3 regions of the Oscillibacter sp. PEA192 genome follow, and region 1 is predicted to be linked to each of the others. Evidence: predicted binding sites of a transcription regulator. Region 1 holds the regulator's gene; each other region holds the start of a gene.

Evidence for each region. Region 1 encodes Rex, which represses fermentation and respiration genes when NADH is low (regulators of the CRP and FNR family bind a similar motif). Its sites were predicted from a motif close to ATTGTTAANNNNTTAACAAT; they were not measured.
Region 2: the regulator Rex is predicted to act here: its motif matches at 3,805-3,824, upstream of DN611_RS01125 (acetyl-CoA C-acetyltransferase).
Region 3: the regulator Rex is predicted to act here: its motif matches at 4,002-4,021, upstream of DN611_RS07770 (butyryl-CoA:acetate CoA-transferase).

The regions. Positions count from the first base shown of each region.
Region 1 is NZ_AP018532.1:917,953-924,042, forward strand. It holds rRNA gene DN611_RS04445 (23S ribosomal RNA) at 1-881, shown strand, start outside; tRNA gene DN611_RS04450 (tRNA-Lys) at 959-1,034, shown strand; tRNA gene DN611_RS04455 (tRNA-Glu) at 1,036-1,110, shown strand; rRNA gene rrf (5S ribosomal RNA) at 1,197-1,312, shown strand; gene sfsA (DNA/RNA nuclease SfsA) at 1,368-2,048, shown strand; gene DN611_RS04470 (manganese efflux pump MntP) at 2,061-2,633, shown strand; gene DN611_RS16790 (hypothetical protein) at 2,708-2,863, opposite strand; gene DN611_RS04475 (S-layer homology domain-containing protein) at 2,945-4,036, opposite strand; gene DN611_RS04480 (redox-sensing transcriptional repressor Rex) at 4,063-4,692, opposite strand; tRNA gene DN611_RS04485 (tRNA-Arg) at 5,053-5,129, shown strand; gene DN611_RS04490 (gamma-glutamyl-gamma-aminobutyrate hydrolase family protein) at 5,193-5,900, shown strand; gene DN611_RS04495 (hypothetical protein) at 5,961-6,090, opposite strand, start outside.
Region 2 is NZ_AP018532.1:244,177-250,266, forward strand. It holds gene mfd (transcription-repair coupling factor) at 1-2,563, shown strand, start outside; gene DN611_RS01120 (peptidylprolyl isomerase) at 2,679-3,758, shown strand; gene DN611_RS01125 (acetyl-CoA C-acetyltransferase) at 4,051-5,307, shown strand; gene DN611_RS01130 (ParA family protein) at 6,019-6,090, shown strand, end outside.
Region 3 is NZ_AP018532.1:1,571,779-1,577,868, reverse strand. It holds gene DN611_RS07790 (NAD(P)/FAD-dependent oxidoreductase) at 1-656, shown strand, start outside; gene cmk ((d)CMP kinase) at 653-1,333, shown strand; gene DN611_RS07780 (lysophospholipid acyltransferase family protein) at 1,330-1,941, shown strand; gene DN611_RS07775 (bifunctional 4-hydroxy-3-methylbut-2-enyl diphosphate reductase/30S ribosomal protein S1) at 1,938-3,893, shown strand; gene DN611_RS07770 (butyryl-CoA:acetate CoA-transferase) at 4,083-5,429, shown strand; gene DN611_RS07765 (CarD family transcriptional regulator) at 5,696-6,090, shown strand, end outside.

The sequences.
Region 1 (6,090 bases):
TAGTACTGGTGAAGATACCAGTTACCCGCAACTAGACGGAAAGACCCCATGGAGCTTTACTGCAGCTTAATACTGGAATTCGGTAACCCATGTACAGGATAGGTGGGAGGCTTGGAAGCAGGGGCGTCAGCTCTGTGGAGCCGCCGGTGGGATACCACTCTTGGATTGCTGAATTTCTAACCTGCGGCCGTGAATCCGGTCGGGGGACACTGTTAGGCGGGCAGTTTGACTGGGGCGGTCGCCTCCTAAAGAGTAACGGAGGCGCTCAAAGGTTGGCTCAGCACGGACGGAAATCGTGCAGTGAGTGTAAACGTAAAGCCAGCCTAACTGCGAGACCGACGGGTCGAGCAGTAACGAAAGTTGGAGTTAGTGATCCGGTGGTATGTGAGTGGAAATGCCATCGCTCAACGGATAAAAGCTACCCTGGGGATAACAGGCTGATCTCCCCCAAGCGTCCACAGCGACGGGGAGGTTTGGCACCTCGATGTCGGCTCGTCACATCCTGGGGCTGAATTCGGTCCCAAGGGTTCGGCTGTTCGCCGATTAAAGTGGCACGCGAGCTGGGTTCAGAACGTCGTGAGACAGTTCGGTCCCTATCTGTTGCGGGCGGAAGAGATTTGAAGGGAGCTGTCCTTAGTACGAGAGGACCGGGATGGACGTACCTCTGGTGCACCAGTTGTCCTGCCAAGGGCATAGCTGGGTAGCTAAGTACGGACGAGATAAACGCTGAAAGCATCTAAGCGTGAAACTCCCCCTAAGATGAGATCTCTCACCTCGAAAGAGGGTAAGGGCCCAGGAAGACTACCTGGTAGATAGGCCGGAGGTGGAAGTGCAGTAATGTATGGAGCTGACCGGTACTAATAGCCCGAGGGCTTGACCTACGAGAAAGCAGGCGAGCCTGAAAGCAGCGTCACATTGTTCGGTTTTGAGGGTGCAGGGAAGCATGCTCAAGGGATTTGCACCTTTAGCTCAGTTGGTAGAGCAACTGACTCTTAATCAGTGGGTCCCCGGTTCGAGTCCGTGAAGGTGCACCATGGCCCGTTGGTCAAGTGGTTAAGACAGCGGCCTCTCACGCCGTTAACATCGGTTCGAATCCGGTACGGGTCACCAGACTTTTCAAGGGCGAAAGTTCTTGACAAGGGAAGCGAAATACAATATAATACAGTTTGTTCTCCGGCAAGACCGGATGACATAGAGTTGGTGCTGATTAGGGCGAGGGTCCACCCGTTCCCATTCCGAACACGGCAGTTAAGCTCGTTCCTGCTGACAATACTTGGCTGGCGACGGCCCGGGAAGATAGGTAGCGCCAACACTGAGAGGCCACATCGTTTGATGTGGCCTTTTTTCGTCGCATGGGAGGCATCGTTTTGCAATATCATCAAGTGGTCAAAGGAAGATTTCTACGGCGGCCCAACCGTTTTATCGCTCATGTGGAGACAGAAGACGGGCTGCAGATCTGCCATGTAAAAAACACCGGACGCTGCCGGGAGCTGCTGGTGCCGGGAGCAGCGGTCTATCTGGAAAAGGCCGCAAATTCTGCGAGAAAGACAGCGTATGACCTTATCGCCGTGGAGAAAGGGGCCTTGCTGATCAATATGGATGCGCAGGCCCCAAATCGTGCTTTTCAGGAGTGGGCCGCCCAAGGACATTTCCTGCCAGATCTAAAGTCCATTCAACCGGAATATCATTATGGAGAGTCCCGTCTGGACTTTGCGCTGACAACAGAAGACGGGCTGCACCTGGTGGAAGTCAAGGGTGTTACCCTGGAGGAAAACGGTGTTGTCCGATTTCCGGACGCGCCGACAGAACGGGGCGTGAAGCATATTCACGAGTTACAGCGGGCTGTCCGGGAGGGACTGGGCGCTACCCTGTTTTTTGTGATCCAGATGCACGGCGTGGATCGCTTCTCTCCCAACGACGCCACCCATCCGGCCTTCGGTGCGGCCCTTCGGGAGGCAGCTGCCTGGGGTGTCCAAGTGTACGCCTATGACTGCCTGGTGACGCCGGACAGTTTGACTATCCACCAGCCGGTGCCGGTGGTATTATAAGGGAGCGGCAATATGGGATTTTTGGAATTGCTGTTGATCGGCGTGGGGCTCTCGATGGACGCCTTTGCTGTAGCGGTGTGCCAGGGACTCTGTATGCCAAAACTGAATCTGCGCTATGCGGCTGTGATTGCGCTGTTTTTTGGCGGATTTCAGGCGCTGATGCCCTATGCCGGCTGGCTGCTGGGCGCCCAATTTGCCGGGTATATCCAACATCTGGACCACTGGCTGGCTTTTTTTCTGCTGGCATTCATCGGCGGTAAGATGGTGTGGGAGTCTTTGAAAGGGGAGGCGGAGGAGACGGCCTGTGCGGTGAGTGTGACGCTGGATTATAAGCAGCTGCTGCTGATGGCGGTGGCTACCAGCATCGACGCATTGGCTGTTGGGGTCACGTTTGCATTTTTGAACGTGGACATCCTGCCTGCTGTGACGGTCATCGGCTGCACGACTTTTGTGATCTCCCTGGCGGGTGTGGTGATCGGGACCTTTTTCGGCGCCCGCCTTCAGCGCTGGGCGGAGATCGCCGGCGGTGTGATCCTGATCCTTCTGGGTGGAAAGATTCTTCTGGAGCACCTGGGGATCCTGTAAGCGCCTATAAAAAACAGCGAAGTGGAAAACGCCCCGGGCCATTTGGCCCGGGGCGCTGGTTATCTTATGAAATCTCAGCAGCAGGGATTGGGATTGCAGCCGCAGTTGTTGTTGCAGCCACAGCCGCAGCCGTTGCCGCCCCAGCTGCCGTTGCCGCAGCAGCACCAAATGATGATCAGCAGAATGATGATCCAGCAGCAGTTGCCGCCGCCAAAGCCGTTATTGCACATACCGGAACCTCCTATGAAATCGTAGACCGACCGAACCGGTCTCAATCCATAGTATGCCGGACCGGCAAAGGGGTTCCGGTTTTATTTCCGGCCGCTGGTGACGAGTGCGTCGGCCGCCTGTTTCTCCCGCACGGTGAAGACGCCCTTGTCCATCAGCGTGTCTCCCAGTGTCTGCCTGCTGCCGGACACCGCGGCATCCAGCGCGTAGTAGGAGACGTATGCGAGATCCGCACGGAGGAACGTGCCGCCCTGCAGGGCGGCCAGCTCGCCCTCCGTGATGACGCCATTGGTCAAGGCATTGGTCAGTGTGCCGGAGAGGTCCTTGTTGTCCGCGGAGCTGTATCCCAGTGCCCGGAGGATGAACTCCATGTATTGGCTGGCTGTCACCGTCTGGCTGGGCCGGAAGGTGGTGGCGGAGTATCCGTTGGTGTAGCCCTTGCTGTATGCGTAGCCCACGTATTTCTCGCTCTGGGTCCCGGAGGTGATGTCCGTGAAGGGAGTGGAGCCGGTGTAGGCCAGCGCATCATTCTCCTCGCCCAGGACGCGGATGAACATGATGAGGGCTTGCAGGCGGGTAGGGGCGACCTCCAGGTCATATCCATCTCCGTAGCCGGTGAAGCTGCCTTGAAACAGGTGCATGGTCTTGAGCGCGACAGCAATGGCGTTGTAGTCCGTGTTGGTGGAGTAGCTGAAGGCGTAGGGGCCCTGATAATCCACAACCGCCGTCTTGGAGGTGACGGTAAACACGGCGGTGGTTTCCTCAGCCACCAGATACCGGTGGCTGGCTGTAAGGGCACTGCCACTGGTAACGGTGGTCCCTGTGGTGACATCCACCACAGCGCCGGAGTTGAACGTGACCTGCATACCGCCCGCCAGCAACAGGACGCCCGTGCCGGTGGAGCCGGTCAGGGCGTCGCCTGCCTTCAGACGGGTCTCCATCCACGTGGCGGCCCCGCCGTCGGAAGGAGCCGCGTCTCCGTTCAGCAGCGCTTGGTCAGAGGCGTCCAGTTTTTCCTCCACCCGCTGGTCTACCGCATCGGTGAAAGTGCCGGTGAGATAGGAGAGGGAGGCCAGCGGATCGGAGGCACCGCCGGCCGCGGCCAAGGCGTACACAACGGTGACGGTAAGTAAGAGGCAGACGGTGATGAGGGCAGTCTTGGTCTTCCTTGTCATAGATGATTCCCTTCCACGCTGGAGCGTCAGCGGTTGGCGATGCGGTAACTGAGGGTCAGGAGGCTGTCTGCGAAGTGAATGTTCTCAAACTGCACATCCGGGAGCTGACTGCTGAGCTCAATGTTGGTAAAGTTCCAAAAGCCCTTGACGCCCAGATTGATGAGGTGGCTGGCGGTGTCCTGGGCCACGGACTGGGGAATGGTCAGCACCACCACGTCCACCGGGTGGTCCTGTAGGAAGTGATCTAGCTCGGACATGGCGTATACCGGCACATTATTCACCACAGTCCCGATCACGGCGGGGGAGACATCAAAGGCTGCGTCCACCGTAAACCCACTCTGGGAGAATGGGAAGTTCTGCAGCAGTGCGTGGCCCAGATTGCCAACGCCGATCATGATGAGGTGGTGGTTGTTGTCCACGCCCAGGATATGACCGATCTCGGCCCGCAGTTCTTCTACATTGTAGCCGTAGCCCTGCTGGCCGAACTCACCGAAACAGCTGAAATCCTGGCGGATCTGAGAGGCGGTGATGTTCATCTCCTGCCCCAGGGAGTGTGAGGAGATGCGCACGACGCCGCGGTTGCAGAGGTCTGTGAGCTGGCGGTAATATCTGGGCAGACGCCGTATCACGGCGTCGGAGATGTTTTCCTTTCGCATATAAGTCACTCCTTGCTATTTGTTAAATCATTCTCAATTAAGTTTAGACCAAAATCAGGGACTTGTCAATTTTTTTAACAATCTTTTTAAGAAAAATTTTTTCAAGAAAAGCTTTACAAAGCGGAAAAATGTTGGTATACTAAATAAGCTGTTTGAAGAAGATGTTGATGTATGCGCCTGTAGCGCAGTTGGATAGCGCGTCAGACTCCGACATTTCAGGCTCGTTCAGTTGAGAGATGGCGCAAAGCGTTGGGAGTCTTTGGTTTTAACGGGCAGAGAGAAAAAATTCTGTTTCCGTTGACTACTATTTGACTACCAATTTTGAAAATCCCGTGTTATAATAGAACATAGTTTAGGTATGCGCCCGTGGCGCAGTTGGATAGCGCGTCAGACTCCGACTCTGAAGGCCGCTGGTTCGAATCCAGTCGGGCGTACCACGTGCAAAGAGGCACTCGAATTTCGAGTGCCTCTTTGCTTTTATCAATCAGAGGTGATGAACTATGGAGAAACCCATCATCGGGGTAACGCCCCTGTGGGACGAGGAAAAGAAGTCCTACTGGATGCTGCCGGGGTATCTGGAAGGAGTGAAGGAAGCCGGTGCCATCCCCGTCATCCTGCCGCTGACAACCAATGGGGCGGATATTGCCCAGCTCGCGGATCTCTGCGATGGTTTTCTCTTTACTGGTGGGCAGGATGTCGATCCCCAGCTGTACGGGGAGGCCATGGAGCCCTTCTGCGGCGAGCTGTGCCCTGCCCGGGACGCTCTGGAGCAGGAGTTACTCCGACAGGCTTTGGAGCGGGACAAGCCCATCCTGGGCATCTGCCGGGGTATTCAGTTCCTAAATGCAGCCTTGGGCGGAACCCTTTATCAGGACCTGCCCACGGAGCACCCGTCAGAGATCGGGCATTCCATGAAGCCGCCCTACGACCGGATGGCCCACACGGTGCATATATGGCCGATGACGCCTCTGGCCTCTCTGCTGGGAAAGACGGAACTGGAGGTGAACAGCTGTCACCACCAGGCGATCAGGAGTTTAGCCCCCAGTCTCGTAGAAATGGCCCGCAGCACAGATGACCTCATCGAGGCGATGTATCTGCCCGGCAAGACCTTTGTCTGGGGCGTCCAGTGGCATCCGGAGATGTCCCTGCAGGAAGAGTCCAGCAGGAAAATTTTTGAGGCGTTTGTCGGGGCTGTCCAACAAAAATGAGCTGCCATCGAAGAATTACCCCCCGTCCAAAGGACGGGGGATTTCTTTCTGTTGCCGCTTTCACTCAGCCAGAGGAAACCTCCGCGGCTCCGCCACACACTGGTACAGCACAGCGTCGCAGTTCCGGTAAATGATATACTTCAGCCGGTTGCTCGGGGGTCCATTCCGCCGGAAGGTCACGATGGCCTCG
Region 2 (6,090 bases), 670 kb from region 1:
CCAGCAGAAGCAGGACGTGGAGGCGCTGCTGTCCGCCGGGGTGCTGGCGGGGGAGTACGCCCATCTGACCCTCACCGCCGAGGAACTGTACGCCGCGCTGGAGGACTTCCCCGTGATCCTGGAGGACTCTCTGCCCACCTCCCGGCACCCCCTGCGGCCCCGGGGCCTCCTGACCATGAATGCCAAACAGCTCAGCTCCTACGGCGGCAGCCTGGAGACCGCCGTCACGGATCTGGAGCACTACCGCTCCTCCGGCAGCGCGGTGCTGGTGCTCTGCGGTGGGGAGACCCGGGCGAAGAATCTCCACCGGCTGCTGGAGGAGAAGGGCATCCCGGCCACCCTGGATCTAAGCGGCGCCGCCATGCCTGCGGCGGGGGAGGTGCGCCTCTCCCTGGGGGCCCTGTCCGCTGGCAGCGAGTGGCCGGCGCTGAAGCTGGCGGTGCTGACAGAGGGCCAGCTGACGGCCCCGGCCATGCGCAAGCGCCAGCGGGTGAAGAAGGACTCCAACCGGCAGAAGCTCCAGTCCTACACCGACCTGTCCCCCGGAGACCTGGTGGTCCATGAGCACCACGGCGTGGGCCGGTTCGTGGGCATCCAGCGGATGCCGGTGGACGGCGTGGAGAAGGACTACATCAAGATCGACTACGCCGGCGGGGACTGCCTGTACGTCCCCGTGACCCAGCTGGATCTGGTGAGCAAGTACATCGGCGGAGGCGAGGACACCGAGCGCACCAAGCTCAATAAGCTGGGGGGCGCCGAGTGGACCCGGCAGAAAACCAAGGCCAAGAAGGCCGCCAAGGATCTGGCCAGGGGCCTCATCGCGCTGTATGCCGAGCGGCAGAAGCGGCCGGGCTTCGCCTTCTCCCCGGACTCCCCCTGGCAGCGGGAATTTGAGGAGTCCTTTGACTACACCGAAACCGACGACCAGCTGCGGTGCATCGCGGAGATCAAGGCGGACATGGAGAAGCCACGGCCTATGGACCGGCTGCTATGCGGCGACGTGGGCTACGGCAAGACGGAGGTGGCACTCCGGGCCGTGATGAAGTGCATCCTGGACGGGAAACAGGCCGCCATCCTGGTGCCTACCACCGTCCTGGCCCAGCAGCATTACGCCACCGCTGTCAGCCGGTTCCGGGACTTTCCGGTGAAGATCGAGGTGCTGTCCCGCTTCACCCCCGCCAGGGAGCAGAAGCGGATCCTGGAGGCCGCCAAAAACGGCGGCGTGGACCTGCTGATCGGCACGCACAAGCTGCTGCAGAAGAGCATGGCGTTCAAAGACCTGGGCCTGCTGGTGATCGACGAGGAACAGCGGTTCGGCGTCACCCACAAGGAGCGGCTGAAGGAGATGAGCCGCCAGGTGGACGTGCTGACCCTCTCCGCCACTCCGATCCCCCGGACGCTGAACATGGCACTTTCGGGCCTGCGGGACATGTCCACCCTGGAGGAGCCCCCGGCGGACCGGCAGCCGGTGCAGACCTATGTGCTGGAGCACGACTGGGCCATCATTGAGGATGCCGTCCGCCGGGAGCTGGGCCGGGGCGGCCAGGTATACTACCTCCACAACCGGGTGGAGAGCATCGACGCCACCGCCGCCCGGCTCCAGAAGATGCTGGGGCCGGAGGTCCGTATCGTCACCGGCCACGGGAAGATGACGGAGCAGGAGCTGTCCTCCGTCATGCAGGCCATGGTGGACGGGGAGGCGGACATCCTGGTCTGCACCACCATCATCGAGACCGGCATCGACATCCCCAACGTGAACACGCTCATCATCGAGGACGCGGACAAGATGGGGCTGGCCCAGCTCCACCAGATCCGGGGCCGCATCGGCCGCAGCGCCCGGCGGGCCTACGCCTATCTCACCTACCGCCGGGGCAAGGTGCTGCAGGAGACCGCCGCCAAGCGGTTGGCGGCCATCCGGGAGTATGTGGAGTTCGGCTCTGGCTTCAAGATCGCCATGCGGGACCTGGAGATCCGGGGCGCGGGGAACCTGCTGGGGCCGGAGCAGTCTGGGTATCTCATGAGCGTAGGCTACGACCTGTACCTGAAGCTGCTGGAGGAGGCCGTCCTGGAGGAGCGTGGCGAGGAGAAGCGGATCGAGACGGAGTGTGCCGCCGACCTGACGGTGAACGCCCATATCCCGGACCGGTACGTCCCCTCGGCGGAACAGCGGATGGACCTGTACCGCCGCATCGCCGCCATCCGCACGGACGAGGACGCCTCGGATCTGCTGGACGAGATGCTGGACCGCTACGGCGAGGCGCCCAAGTCCGTTCTGGCCCTGCTGGACGTGGCCCTGCTGCGTTCTGCCGCGGCCAAGGCCGGCGTGTCCGATATCTCCCAGAAGGGCAGCCTCCTGCGGCTGCAGCTGGGAGTGTTCCACCCACAGGCCCTGGTGGCGGTGTGCGGCCACGCCAAGTACCGCCAGCGGCTGACGCTGGCGGCGGGGGAGATCCCTGCCCTCACCCTGAAGCTCAAGCCCGGGGAGGATGTGCTGGAGGCCGCCCGGGACCTGGTGGAGGACCTGAAGCTGGCCGCGGAGGAGGCCGCGGGCGGGACCCCGTAAGTTTCATCATGTTTTTGCCATGCCCCGCATAGGATGGTGGCGGTGGGACGTCCCCCGCCTGTCCTGTGCGGGGCGTTTCCACGGAATCTGCGAGGAATGACAAAGGAGAACCGTGATGAAACGATGCATCGCTTTTTGCCTGGCCCTGGGGGCCGCCATCTCTCTCACCGCCTGCGGGGGCGGAGACACAGAGGGGGGACTTCTCTGCGAGGCGTCCGGCATCCGTCCGGACACTGTGCTGCTGTCCGTGGACGGGCGGGACGTGTCCGCCCAGCGATACCTCTACTGGCTGGCCTACGCCTGCGACTACATTGCCGACTACTACGACAGCGGGGAGGGGATCCAGTGGGGGGACACTGTCTCCGGCCAGAGCCTGGAGGATTACGCCAAGGACCAGGCGCTGCAGAACGCCGCCCTGTACGCCACAGTGGAGACCTGGGCGGAGGATTACGGCTGCACCCTCACCGACGAGGACCGGACTGCCATGGACCGGGAGTGGGCGGCCCGGGCGGCCCAGTACGGCGGGGAGGAGGCCTATCTGGCCGTGCTGGCCCGCATGGGGCTGGACCGGGCGGAAGCGGAGGCCATCTCCGGGGACTACTATCTCTACGAGCACCTGTACGACCTCTACTGCACGGAGGGCAGCGAGCTGGCCCCCGCGGAGCATGACCTGGAGACCTTTGCCCAGGAGCAGGGCTACCTCACCGTGGACCACATCTGGCTCTCCACCGCCGCCGCGGACCCGGCGGACGCGGAGGCCGTGGCCGCCTGCCGGGCCAGGGCGGAGGAGGCCTTTTCCAAGCTGAACGGCAGCGCGGACCCTGCCCATGACTTTGCTGTCCTGGCCGCCACTTACAGCGATGAGACGGACCGGGACCAGCATCCGTCCGGATACACCTTCACTGTGGGGGACGGCACGCTGCCCGCCGCCTGCGAGGAGGCGGCCCAGGCCCTGGAGGAGGGCCAGTTCAGCGGCGTGGTGGAGGCGGATGACGGCTTCTACCTGATTCTGCGCAAGCACGTGGACCTGGAGGCCGTGGCCCCGGACTACTTCGACGCCCTGCTCCAGGCTGCGGCGGACAGCGCGGACATCTCCACCACCCGCACCTATGCGGACCTGGATGTGAGCCGGTTTTACGACGAGCTCATCGCCGCCCGGGCGGAGCTGGATGCCTCCGGCGGAGAGGTTGCCTGATGGGTGTTTGTGCCAATTTTGGCAAAATGACGAAATTCGCAGAGGTTTTGATAAAGTTTTAACAAATTTTCGAATTTCACAGAAATTTGCATTGACGGGGCAGGAAAAACCCAGTATAATCAAATCAGCAAGCGGTTGGTGTATGAGCATTTGTCAAAAATTTGGCAATCATGTTTTTCTTTTGACAAACTCTCGCCGCCACCCTCAACTTGTGATTGGCGTCTGCGGCAGCGCCTGACGAAGAGCCGTCGGAGCTGCCAATCCCATATTTTTATAAAAACGGAGGAAGATCATGAAAGAGCTCTATGTTGTGAATTGCTGCAGAACCGCGATTGGTTCCTTCGGCGGCGCGCTGAAGAACACCCCTGCCGTCGATCTGGGTGCCATCGTCATCAAAGAGGCTCTGAACCGTGCCGGCGTGAAGCCCGAGCAGGTGGATGAGGTCATGTTTGGCTGCATCCTGACCGCCGCCCAGGGCCAGAACGTGGCCCGCCAGGCCTCCATCAAGGCCGGCATCCCCTATTCCGTCCCCGCTTACACCGTGGGCATGGTCTGCGGCTCCGGCATGAAGTCCATGATCGAGGGCGCCCGCTCCATCCTGGCCGGCGACGCCGACGTGGTTGTCTGCGGCGGCACTGAGAACATGAGCGCCGCTCCCTACGCCGTTCCCACCGGCCGCTACGGCGCCCGGATGGGTCACACCCAGATGATCGACACCATGATCAAGGACGGCCTGTGGGACGCCTACAACAACTATCACATGGGCACCACCGCTGAGAACATCGCGGACATCTGGGGCATCACCCGCAAGGAGATGGACGAGTTCGCCGCCTCCTCCCAGCAGAAGACCGAGGCCGCCCAGAAGGCTGGCAAGTTCGAGGCTGAGATCGTCCCCGTGCCCGTGAAGGTCAAGAAGGACATCGTGGAGTTCAAGGTGGACGAGTTCCCCCGTGCCGGCGTGACCGCCGAGGGCATCTCCAAGCTGAAGGGCGCCTTCCCCGTGGGCCCCGAGTCCCCCAATCCCCAGGTGGTCCACACCTTTGAGCCCACCGGCATCCAGGAGACCGACGACAAGGGTCAGCAGCGCGTGACTGCCGCCAACGCCTCCGGCATCAACGACGGCGCCGCCGCACTGGTGCTGGCCTCCGGTGAGGCTGTGGAGAAGTACGGCCTGAAGCCCATGGCCAAGCTGATCGGCTGGGGCCAGGGCGGCGTGGATCCCAAGATCATGGGCGTCGGCCCCGTGCCCGCCTCCCGTCAGGCCATGACCAAGGCCGGCGTGACCATCGACGATATCGACCTGGTGGAGGCCAACGAGGCGTTCGCCGCCCAGTCCATCGCCGTGGCCCGTGAGCTGGGCTTTGACATGAGCAAGGTCAACGTCAACGGCGGCGCCATCTCCCTGGGCCACCCCGTCGGCGCGTCCGGTGCCCGGATCATCGTGACCCTGCTGCACGAGATGCAGAAGCGGCCCGAGGCCAAGAAGGGCCTGGCTACTCTGTGCATCGGCGGCGGCATGGGCGTTGCCACCGTGTTCGAGAAGTGCTGAATTGATCTTCCGGCAGAGCACCGTCTCCGCTGGATGTGAAAAGGCGTCCCCGGCCATTAGCCGGGGGCGCCTCTTTTTTTGTGCCGGGAAGCGGCGTGCCGCAGGGCCGCCATCCAGCAGAACGGCAGGAGGACGAGGGTATAAAAGCGCCTGGAGGCGGCCTGAGAGGATGCCCCAGCAGTTTGCGGATCGCACATCAGCCGGAGTTTTTGCAGGGACCGCGCTATGAAAGGCACCTGGCAGCCGCTGGAATGCGGTGGAACGGATAAGAAGGCCGCTGTAAGCCGAAAACTGGCTTACAGCGGCTGACTTGGCACCCCTGACCAGACTCTAACTGGTGGCCTACCGCTTAGGAGATGGACCCAGTGCATATATTCCCTATCAACAGGGATAAAGAAAATGCAGTTATATCAAGGCTTTTCTCCATGTTCTCTATAAACCTTGTACAAGCAAAATCAAGCAAAAACAAAGGATTTTAGCCCCCTATTGTTTGCACTCTGTTTGCAAAGGCGCGAAATTTGGCGTTAGCCAAAAGTTCAATTCCCGTCGAGACTTAATTATATTCATGGTATCGTGGACATAGTTTACCATACATAGAGGTTCATTACAAGAGGTATTGAGCCAGTGAAAGTGCCTGTTTTATCTTTCTCAGGAAAGGTAAAGCAGGCACTTTTTTTCATATCTAAACTTAGAAAGAAATGAGGTGAAATCATGAATACACAGATTATTGCCATAGCCAACCAAAAAGGTGGTGTCGGCAAAACAACCACTTGTGCCAATCTT
Region 3 (6,090 bases), 650 kb from region 1:
ACGGCCTGGGCCGGGAGCTCCAGGGCCTGAGCCTGCGGAATGTGGGGCTGGCGGTGTTTGAGGACCGGAAGAAGATCTACACGGACTTCGGGGAGATGCTGTTCACCCACTTCGGTGTCAGCGGGCCCCTGGTGCTGTCGGCCTCCGCCCACATGCGGCACTTCGGCAAAAAGACCTACCGGCTGGAGATTGACTTGAAGCCCGCCCTGGATGAGCAGGCCCTGGACAAGCGGCTGCTGCGGGACTTTGAGAAGTACGCCAACCACGACTTCTGCAACGCGCTGGACGATCTGCTGCCCCAGAAGCTGATTCCGGTGGCAGTGGAGCGGTCGGGCATCCCGCCCCATCAAAAGGTCCATGACCTGACGCGAGAGCAGCGGCGGGAACTGGTCCAGAGCCTCAAGCATTTTTCTGTGGAGATTGCCGGCCCCTGCCCGGTGACGGACGCCATCGTTACTTCCGGTGGCATAAAGATCAGTGAAATTGACCCAAAGACAATGGAATCAAAACTTGTAAAGGGATTATACTTTTCGGGAGAAATCATGGATGTGGACGCCTATACCGGCGGATTCAACCTGCAGATCGCCTGGGCCACAGGCCGGGCGGCGGGACAGGCTGCGGCGGAGGCGCTGAGACAAGGGGAAGAGAACGCATGAGTGAGAACATTCGCGTGGCCATCGACGGGCCCTCCGGCGCGGGGAAGAGCACCCTGGCCAGGAGCGTGGCCGCCAGACTGAACTTTTTATACGTGGACACAGGTGCCATCTACCGCACCATCGGCTATGCCGTGTGGCGGAAGGGGATCGATCCCCGGGACCGCTCCGCCGTGGTGGCGGTGCTGCCGGACCTGGAGATTTGCCTGACCTATGGGACGGACGGCCTGCAGCACATGGAGCTGAATGGAATGGATGTGACGGCGGAGATCCGCCTGCCGGAGGTGTCCCGCTACGCATCTCTGGTATCCGCCTATCCGGAGGTTCGGGCGTACCTGCTGGAGATGCAGCGCCAGCTGGCCCGGGAGAACAGCGTGGTGATGGACGGCCGGGATATCGGCACGGTGGTGCTGCCGGATGCGGAGGTGAAGGTGTTTCTCACCGCTTCCGCAGAGGAGCGGGCCCGCCGCCGGATGCTGGAGCTGGAGGAGCGGGGGACGCCGGAGCCTTATGCGGCTATCCTCCGTGCCATTCAGGAACGGGACTGGAACGATACCCACCGTGACGCCGCACCCCTGCGTCAGGCGGAGGACGCGGTGCTGCTGGACACCACGGCTCTGGATTTTGTCCAGAGCGAGGACGCGCTGCTGCACATTATCCGGGAGAGGACGGGACTATGAGCGAAAAGAGGCCGTTGAATGGATTTTTCGTATGCATCTACTATCTGGTAAACTTGGTGGCGGGGATTCTTCACCCGGTCACCATCATCGGGCGGGAGAACCTGCCGGAGCACGGCGCCCTGCTGTGTCCCAACCACAACAGCAACTGGGACCCGGTGCTGGTGGCGCTGAAGGTTCCGGTGAACTACCGGCTCCACATCATGGCCAAGAAGGAGCTGTTCTGCAACAAGGTCTTTGACTGGGTACTGCGGAAGCTGGGCGCCTTCCCTGTTGACCGGGGCGAGGGGGACATCGAGGCGGTGAAAACCGCCCTGAAGGCTATCAAGAGCGGGGACAACCTGCTGATATTCCCGGAGGGAACCCGGGTGGAACACGAGGGGGCTCTGCCCGCCAAGGGTGGTGTGGCCGTCATCGGCATCCGTTCCGGGGCGCAGTTCGTGCCGGTGTACGTGGAGGGGAACAAACGCCTCTTTCGCCGGACCCGCATCATCTTCGGCCAGGCATACCGGCCGGAGGCCACCAGCCGTCGGCCTTCACCGGAGGAGGTCCAGGCCATCGCCGACGAGGTGCTCCGCCGCTCCTACGCCCTGGGGAAGGAGGCGCGATGAAGGTCCTTTTGGCCAAGAGCGCCGGATTCTGCTACGGTGTGAAGCGGGCGGTGGAGTTGGCGGCAAAGACCGGGGAGGAGACCGGCGGATGCTGGATGCTGGGAGACCTGATCCACAACTCCCACGTGGTGGAGGATCTGGCCCGCCGGGGTGTCCGGAAGACCGAGGACCCGGCTGGCCTGGCGGCGGGGGACACGGTGGTGATCCGATCCCATGGAGAATTGAAATCCGTGCTGGACGATCTGGAGGCCCGGGGCGTCCGGTGCGTCAATGCCACCTGTCCCAATGTGATCCGCATCCAGCGCCTAGTGGCCCAGGCGGAGGCGGAGGGCCGTCGTCCGGTGATCATCGGCGAACCCCTGCACCCGGAGGTGATGGGGGTGGCCAGCTGGTGCCGCCAGCCCCTGGTGTTCGACGGGCCGGAGGCCGTGGAGGCCTGGCTGGACGGGGATGAGAAAAGTCGGGAAATCCCTGTTACCGTAGTAGCGCAGACCACCTGCATCCGAAAACTTTTTGAAACTTCTTGGAAAATCATAAAAAAACAGTGTACAAACGTAAAAATCTTTGATACAATATGTAATGCTACGCATGAACGTCAGTCTGAGGCGGCAGAAATCGCCGGCAAAGCAGACGTGATGGTCGTGGTGGGAGACCGTAAAAGCGCCAACACCAAACATCTGACGGAAATTTGCCTGAGGAGATGCCCCCGCGTGGTCCAGATTGAACGCGCGGACGAGCTCTCGCCGGATTTTTTCAATGGTTGTACTGTTGCGGGCCTTACGGCTGGTGCCTCCACGCCTGCGGGCATCATTAAGGAGGTATATGCAACGATGAGCGAAGAAATCAAGGCGGCCGAGGGCAAAGAGGAGTCCTTCGAGGAATTACTGAATCAGTCTTTTAAAACTTTAAATAACGGTGACCGGGTCACCGGCATCGTTACCGCCATCACCCCCACCGAAGTGCAGGTGGACGTGGGCGCCAAGCAGGCGGCCTACATCAAGCTCAGCGAGCTGAGCGACGACCCCAATGTCAAGGCGGAGGACATCATCCACGTGGGCGACCAGATCGAGACCTATGTGGTCCGCGTCAACGACGTGGAGGGCTACGCAGAGCTGTCCAAGAAGCGTCTGGACGCTGCCAAGGTCTGGGAGAACATCGAGCAGGCCGTGGAGGAGAAGACCGTTCTGGAGGGCACTGTCACCGAGGAGAACAAGGGCGGCATCGTGGTGTCCGTCAAGGGTGTGCGGGTATTCGTCCCCGCCTCTCAGAGCGGTCAGCCCCGCGGCGCCGATCTGTCTGCCATGGTGAAGCAGAAGGTCCAGCTGCGAATCACCGAGGTCAACCGCGCCCGCCGGCGCGTGGTGGGCTCCATCCGCTCCGTCACTGAGGAGGCCCGGAAGGCCGCCCAGGCGGAGGTGTGGGCCAACATCGAAGTGGGCAAGCACTACACCGGCACCGTCAAGTCCATGACCAGCTACGGCGTGTTCGTGGACATCGGCGGCGTGGACGGCATGGTACATATCTCCGAGCTCAGCTGGAGCCGGATCAAGACCCCCGCCGAGGTCTGCAAGGTGGGCGATACCATGGACGTGTACGTCATCTCCTTCGATCCCGAGAAGAAGAAGATCTCCCTGGGCGTGAAGGATCACAGCATCGATCCCTGGCAGGTGTTCATGGACAAGTACCAGGTGGGCGACGTGGCCTCTGTCCGCATCGTCAAGCTGATGACCTTCGGCGCCTTTGCCGAGGTCGTGCCCGGCGTGGACGGCCTGATCCATATTTCCCAGATTGCTGACCGGCGCATCGACAAGCCTGAGGATGTCCTCTCCGAGGGCCAGATTGTGGACGCCAAGATCACGGCCATCGACGAGGAGAAGCAGAAGATCTCCCTGTCCATCCGCGCCCTGCTGACTCCCGCGGCTGAGGAGGAAGAAGCTCCTGTGGAGGAGTAATCCGCACGGATTTCCAGACCTAAAAAAGACAGGCTCCGGTGAGGGGCCTGCCTTTTTTTGAAAATTTTGTGATTTTTTTCACGGTATGGATTGCTTTTCAAGGGCTGGTATGTTATACTCTTGACAATCAATGTAAGACAACACCGATGACATCATACAACAAACGGGAATTACAGGAGGAAGATCAACATGAGCTACCAGGAAGTGTACAAACAGAAGCTGACAACGGCCGACGAGGCGGTCAAGGCCGTCAAGTCCGGCGACTGGGTGGATTACGGCTGGAGCGTCTGCTCGGCGGATGCCTTGGATAAGGCGCTGGCCCGGCGGATGGGCGAGCTGACCGACGTGAAGATCCGGGGCGGTATCCTGACCCACAAGCCCGCCATTTTCGATGTGCCCAATGCGGCGGAGCATTTCTGCTGGAACTCCTGGCACATGGGCGGCATCGAGCGCAAGGCCGTGAGCGAGGGCTTCTCCTATTACATCCCCCTGCGGTATTCTGAGCTGCCGGGGTATTACCGCAACTGCATCAAGAGCCTGGACGTGGCCATGTTCCAGGTGGCCCCCATGGACGAGCACGGCTGGTTCAATTTCGGTCCCGGCGGCTCCCACCTGAAGGCTGTGTGCGAGTGCGCCAAGACCGTCATCGTGGAGGTCAACAAGAACATGCCCGTGTGCTTGGGCGGGTTTGAGAACTGCATCCACATCGACGACGTGGACATGATCGTGGAGGGAGAGAACCCTGCTTTGGATGAACTGGGCGGCGGCGGAGCCGCCAGTGAGGTGGACATGGCGGTGGCCAAACTGGTGGTGCCGGAGATCTGTGACGGTGCCTGCCTGCAGTTGGGCATCGGCTCTATGCCCAACGCCATCGGCAAGATGATCGCCGAGAGCGACTTGAAGGATTTGGGCGTGCACACCGAGATGTACGTGGACGCCTTCGTGGACATGTCCATAGCCGGTCGCATCACGGGCCTGCGCAAGCCCTTTGACCGGGGCCGGCAGACCTATGCCTTCGCGGCGGGCACACAGAAGCTGTATGACTTCATCGACAACAACCCTGAGTGCATGGCTGCTCCCGTCAGCTATGTGAACGACATTGCCCGGGTGTCTCAGATCGACAACTTCATCTCCATCAACGGCGCCGTGGATATCGACCTGTACGGCCAGGTGTCCTCTGAGTCCTCTGGAATTCACCATATCTCCGGTGCCGGCGGCCAGCAGGACTTCGTCATGGGCGCGTACCTGTCCAAGGGTGGCAAGAGCTTCATCTGCTGCTCCTCCTCCTACATGGACAAAAAAAGCGGCCAGCTGAAGTCCCGTATCCGGCCCACGCTGCTGGAGGGGTCCGTGGTCACCGCCACCCGCACCAACCTCCACTATGTAGTGACGGAGTACGGCAAGTTCAACGCCAAGGGCAAGTCCACTTGGGAGCGGGCCGAGGGCCTGATTGCCATCGCCCATCCTCAGTTCCGCGAGGAGCTGATCGCCGAGGCGGAGAAGATGCACATCTGGCGCCGTTCCAACAAGAGATAACAAAATCCTCCGGAGCCGGGCGGCATATCTGCCGTCCGGCTCTTTTGTACAGGGGGGACCTGTGTCTGGAGGAGCTGATGCCCTTGCCGCGGGTGGATGATTCTCTGCGGAAAGTGTAAGGCACTGGAAAAGATAGTAAAAAAATTTCAAAATAAGCTTGTAAAGCTGCTGAAAAGCCGGTATAATGAAATTTATGAAAACAGAAAAGTGGAAATAGAGAGAGCGGGTTCCAGTCACCGCCCGGCGGAAATGGGAAGGAGTTTACCATGTTCAGCGTTGGGGATCTGGTCGTTCATCCAATGCATGGGGCCGGCGTGATCGACGCCATCGTTCAGGAAAAGGTCGCGGGGAGTACACAGGACTACTATGTGTTCAAAATGCCGGTGGGTGGACTGCTGTTGAAGATCCCCACCGCCAACAGCCAGACGATTGGAGTCCGCTCGGTCATCCAGCGGCCGGAGGCGGAAGCCCTGATTGCCGCTATCCCGTCTTTGGCGGTGGAGGAGAGCAGCAACTGGAACAAGCGGTACCGGGAAAATCTGCTGCGGATGAAGAGCGGGGATCTGTACGAGGTGGCACGTGTGATTAAGGGGCTGATGTTCCGGGAACGGAAGCGGGGCCTCTCCAATGGGGAGCGGAAGATGCTTCATACGGCCCGCCA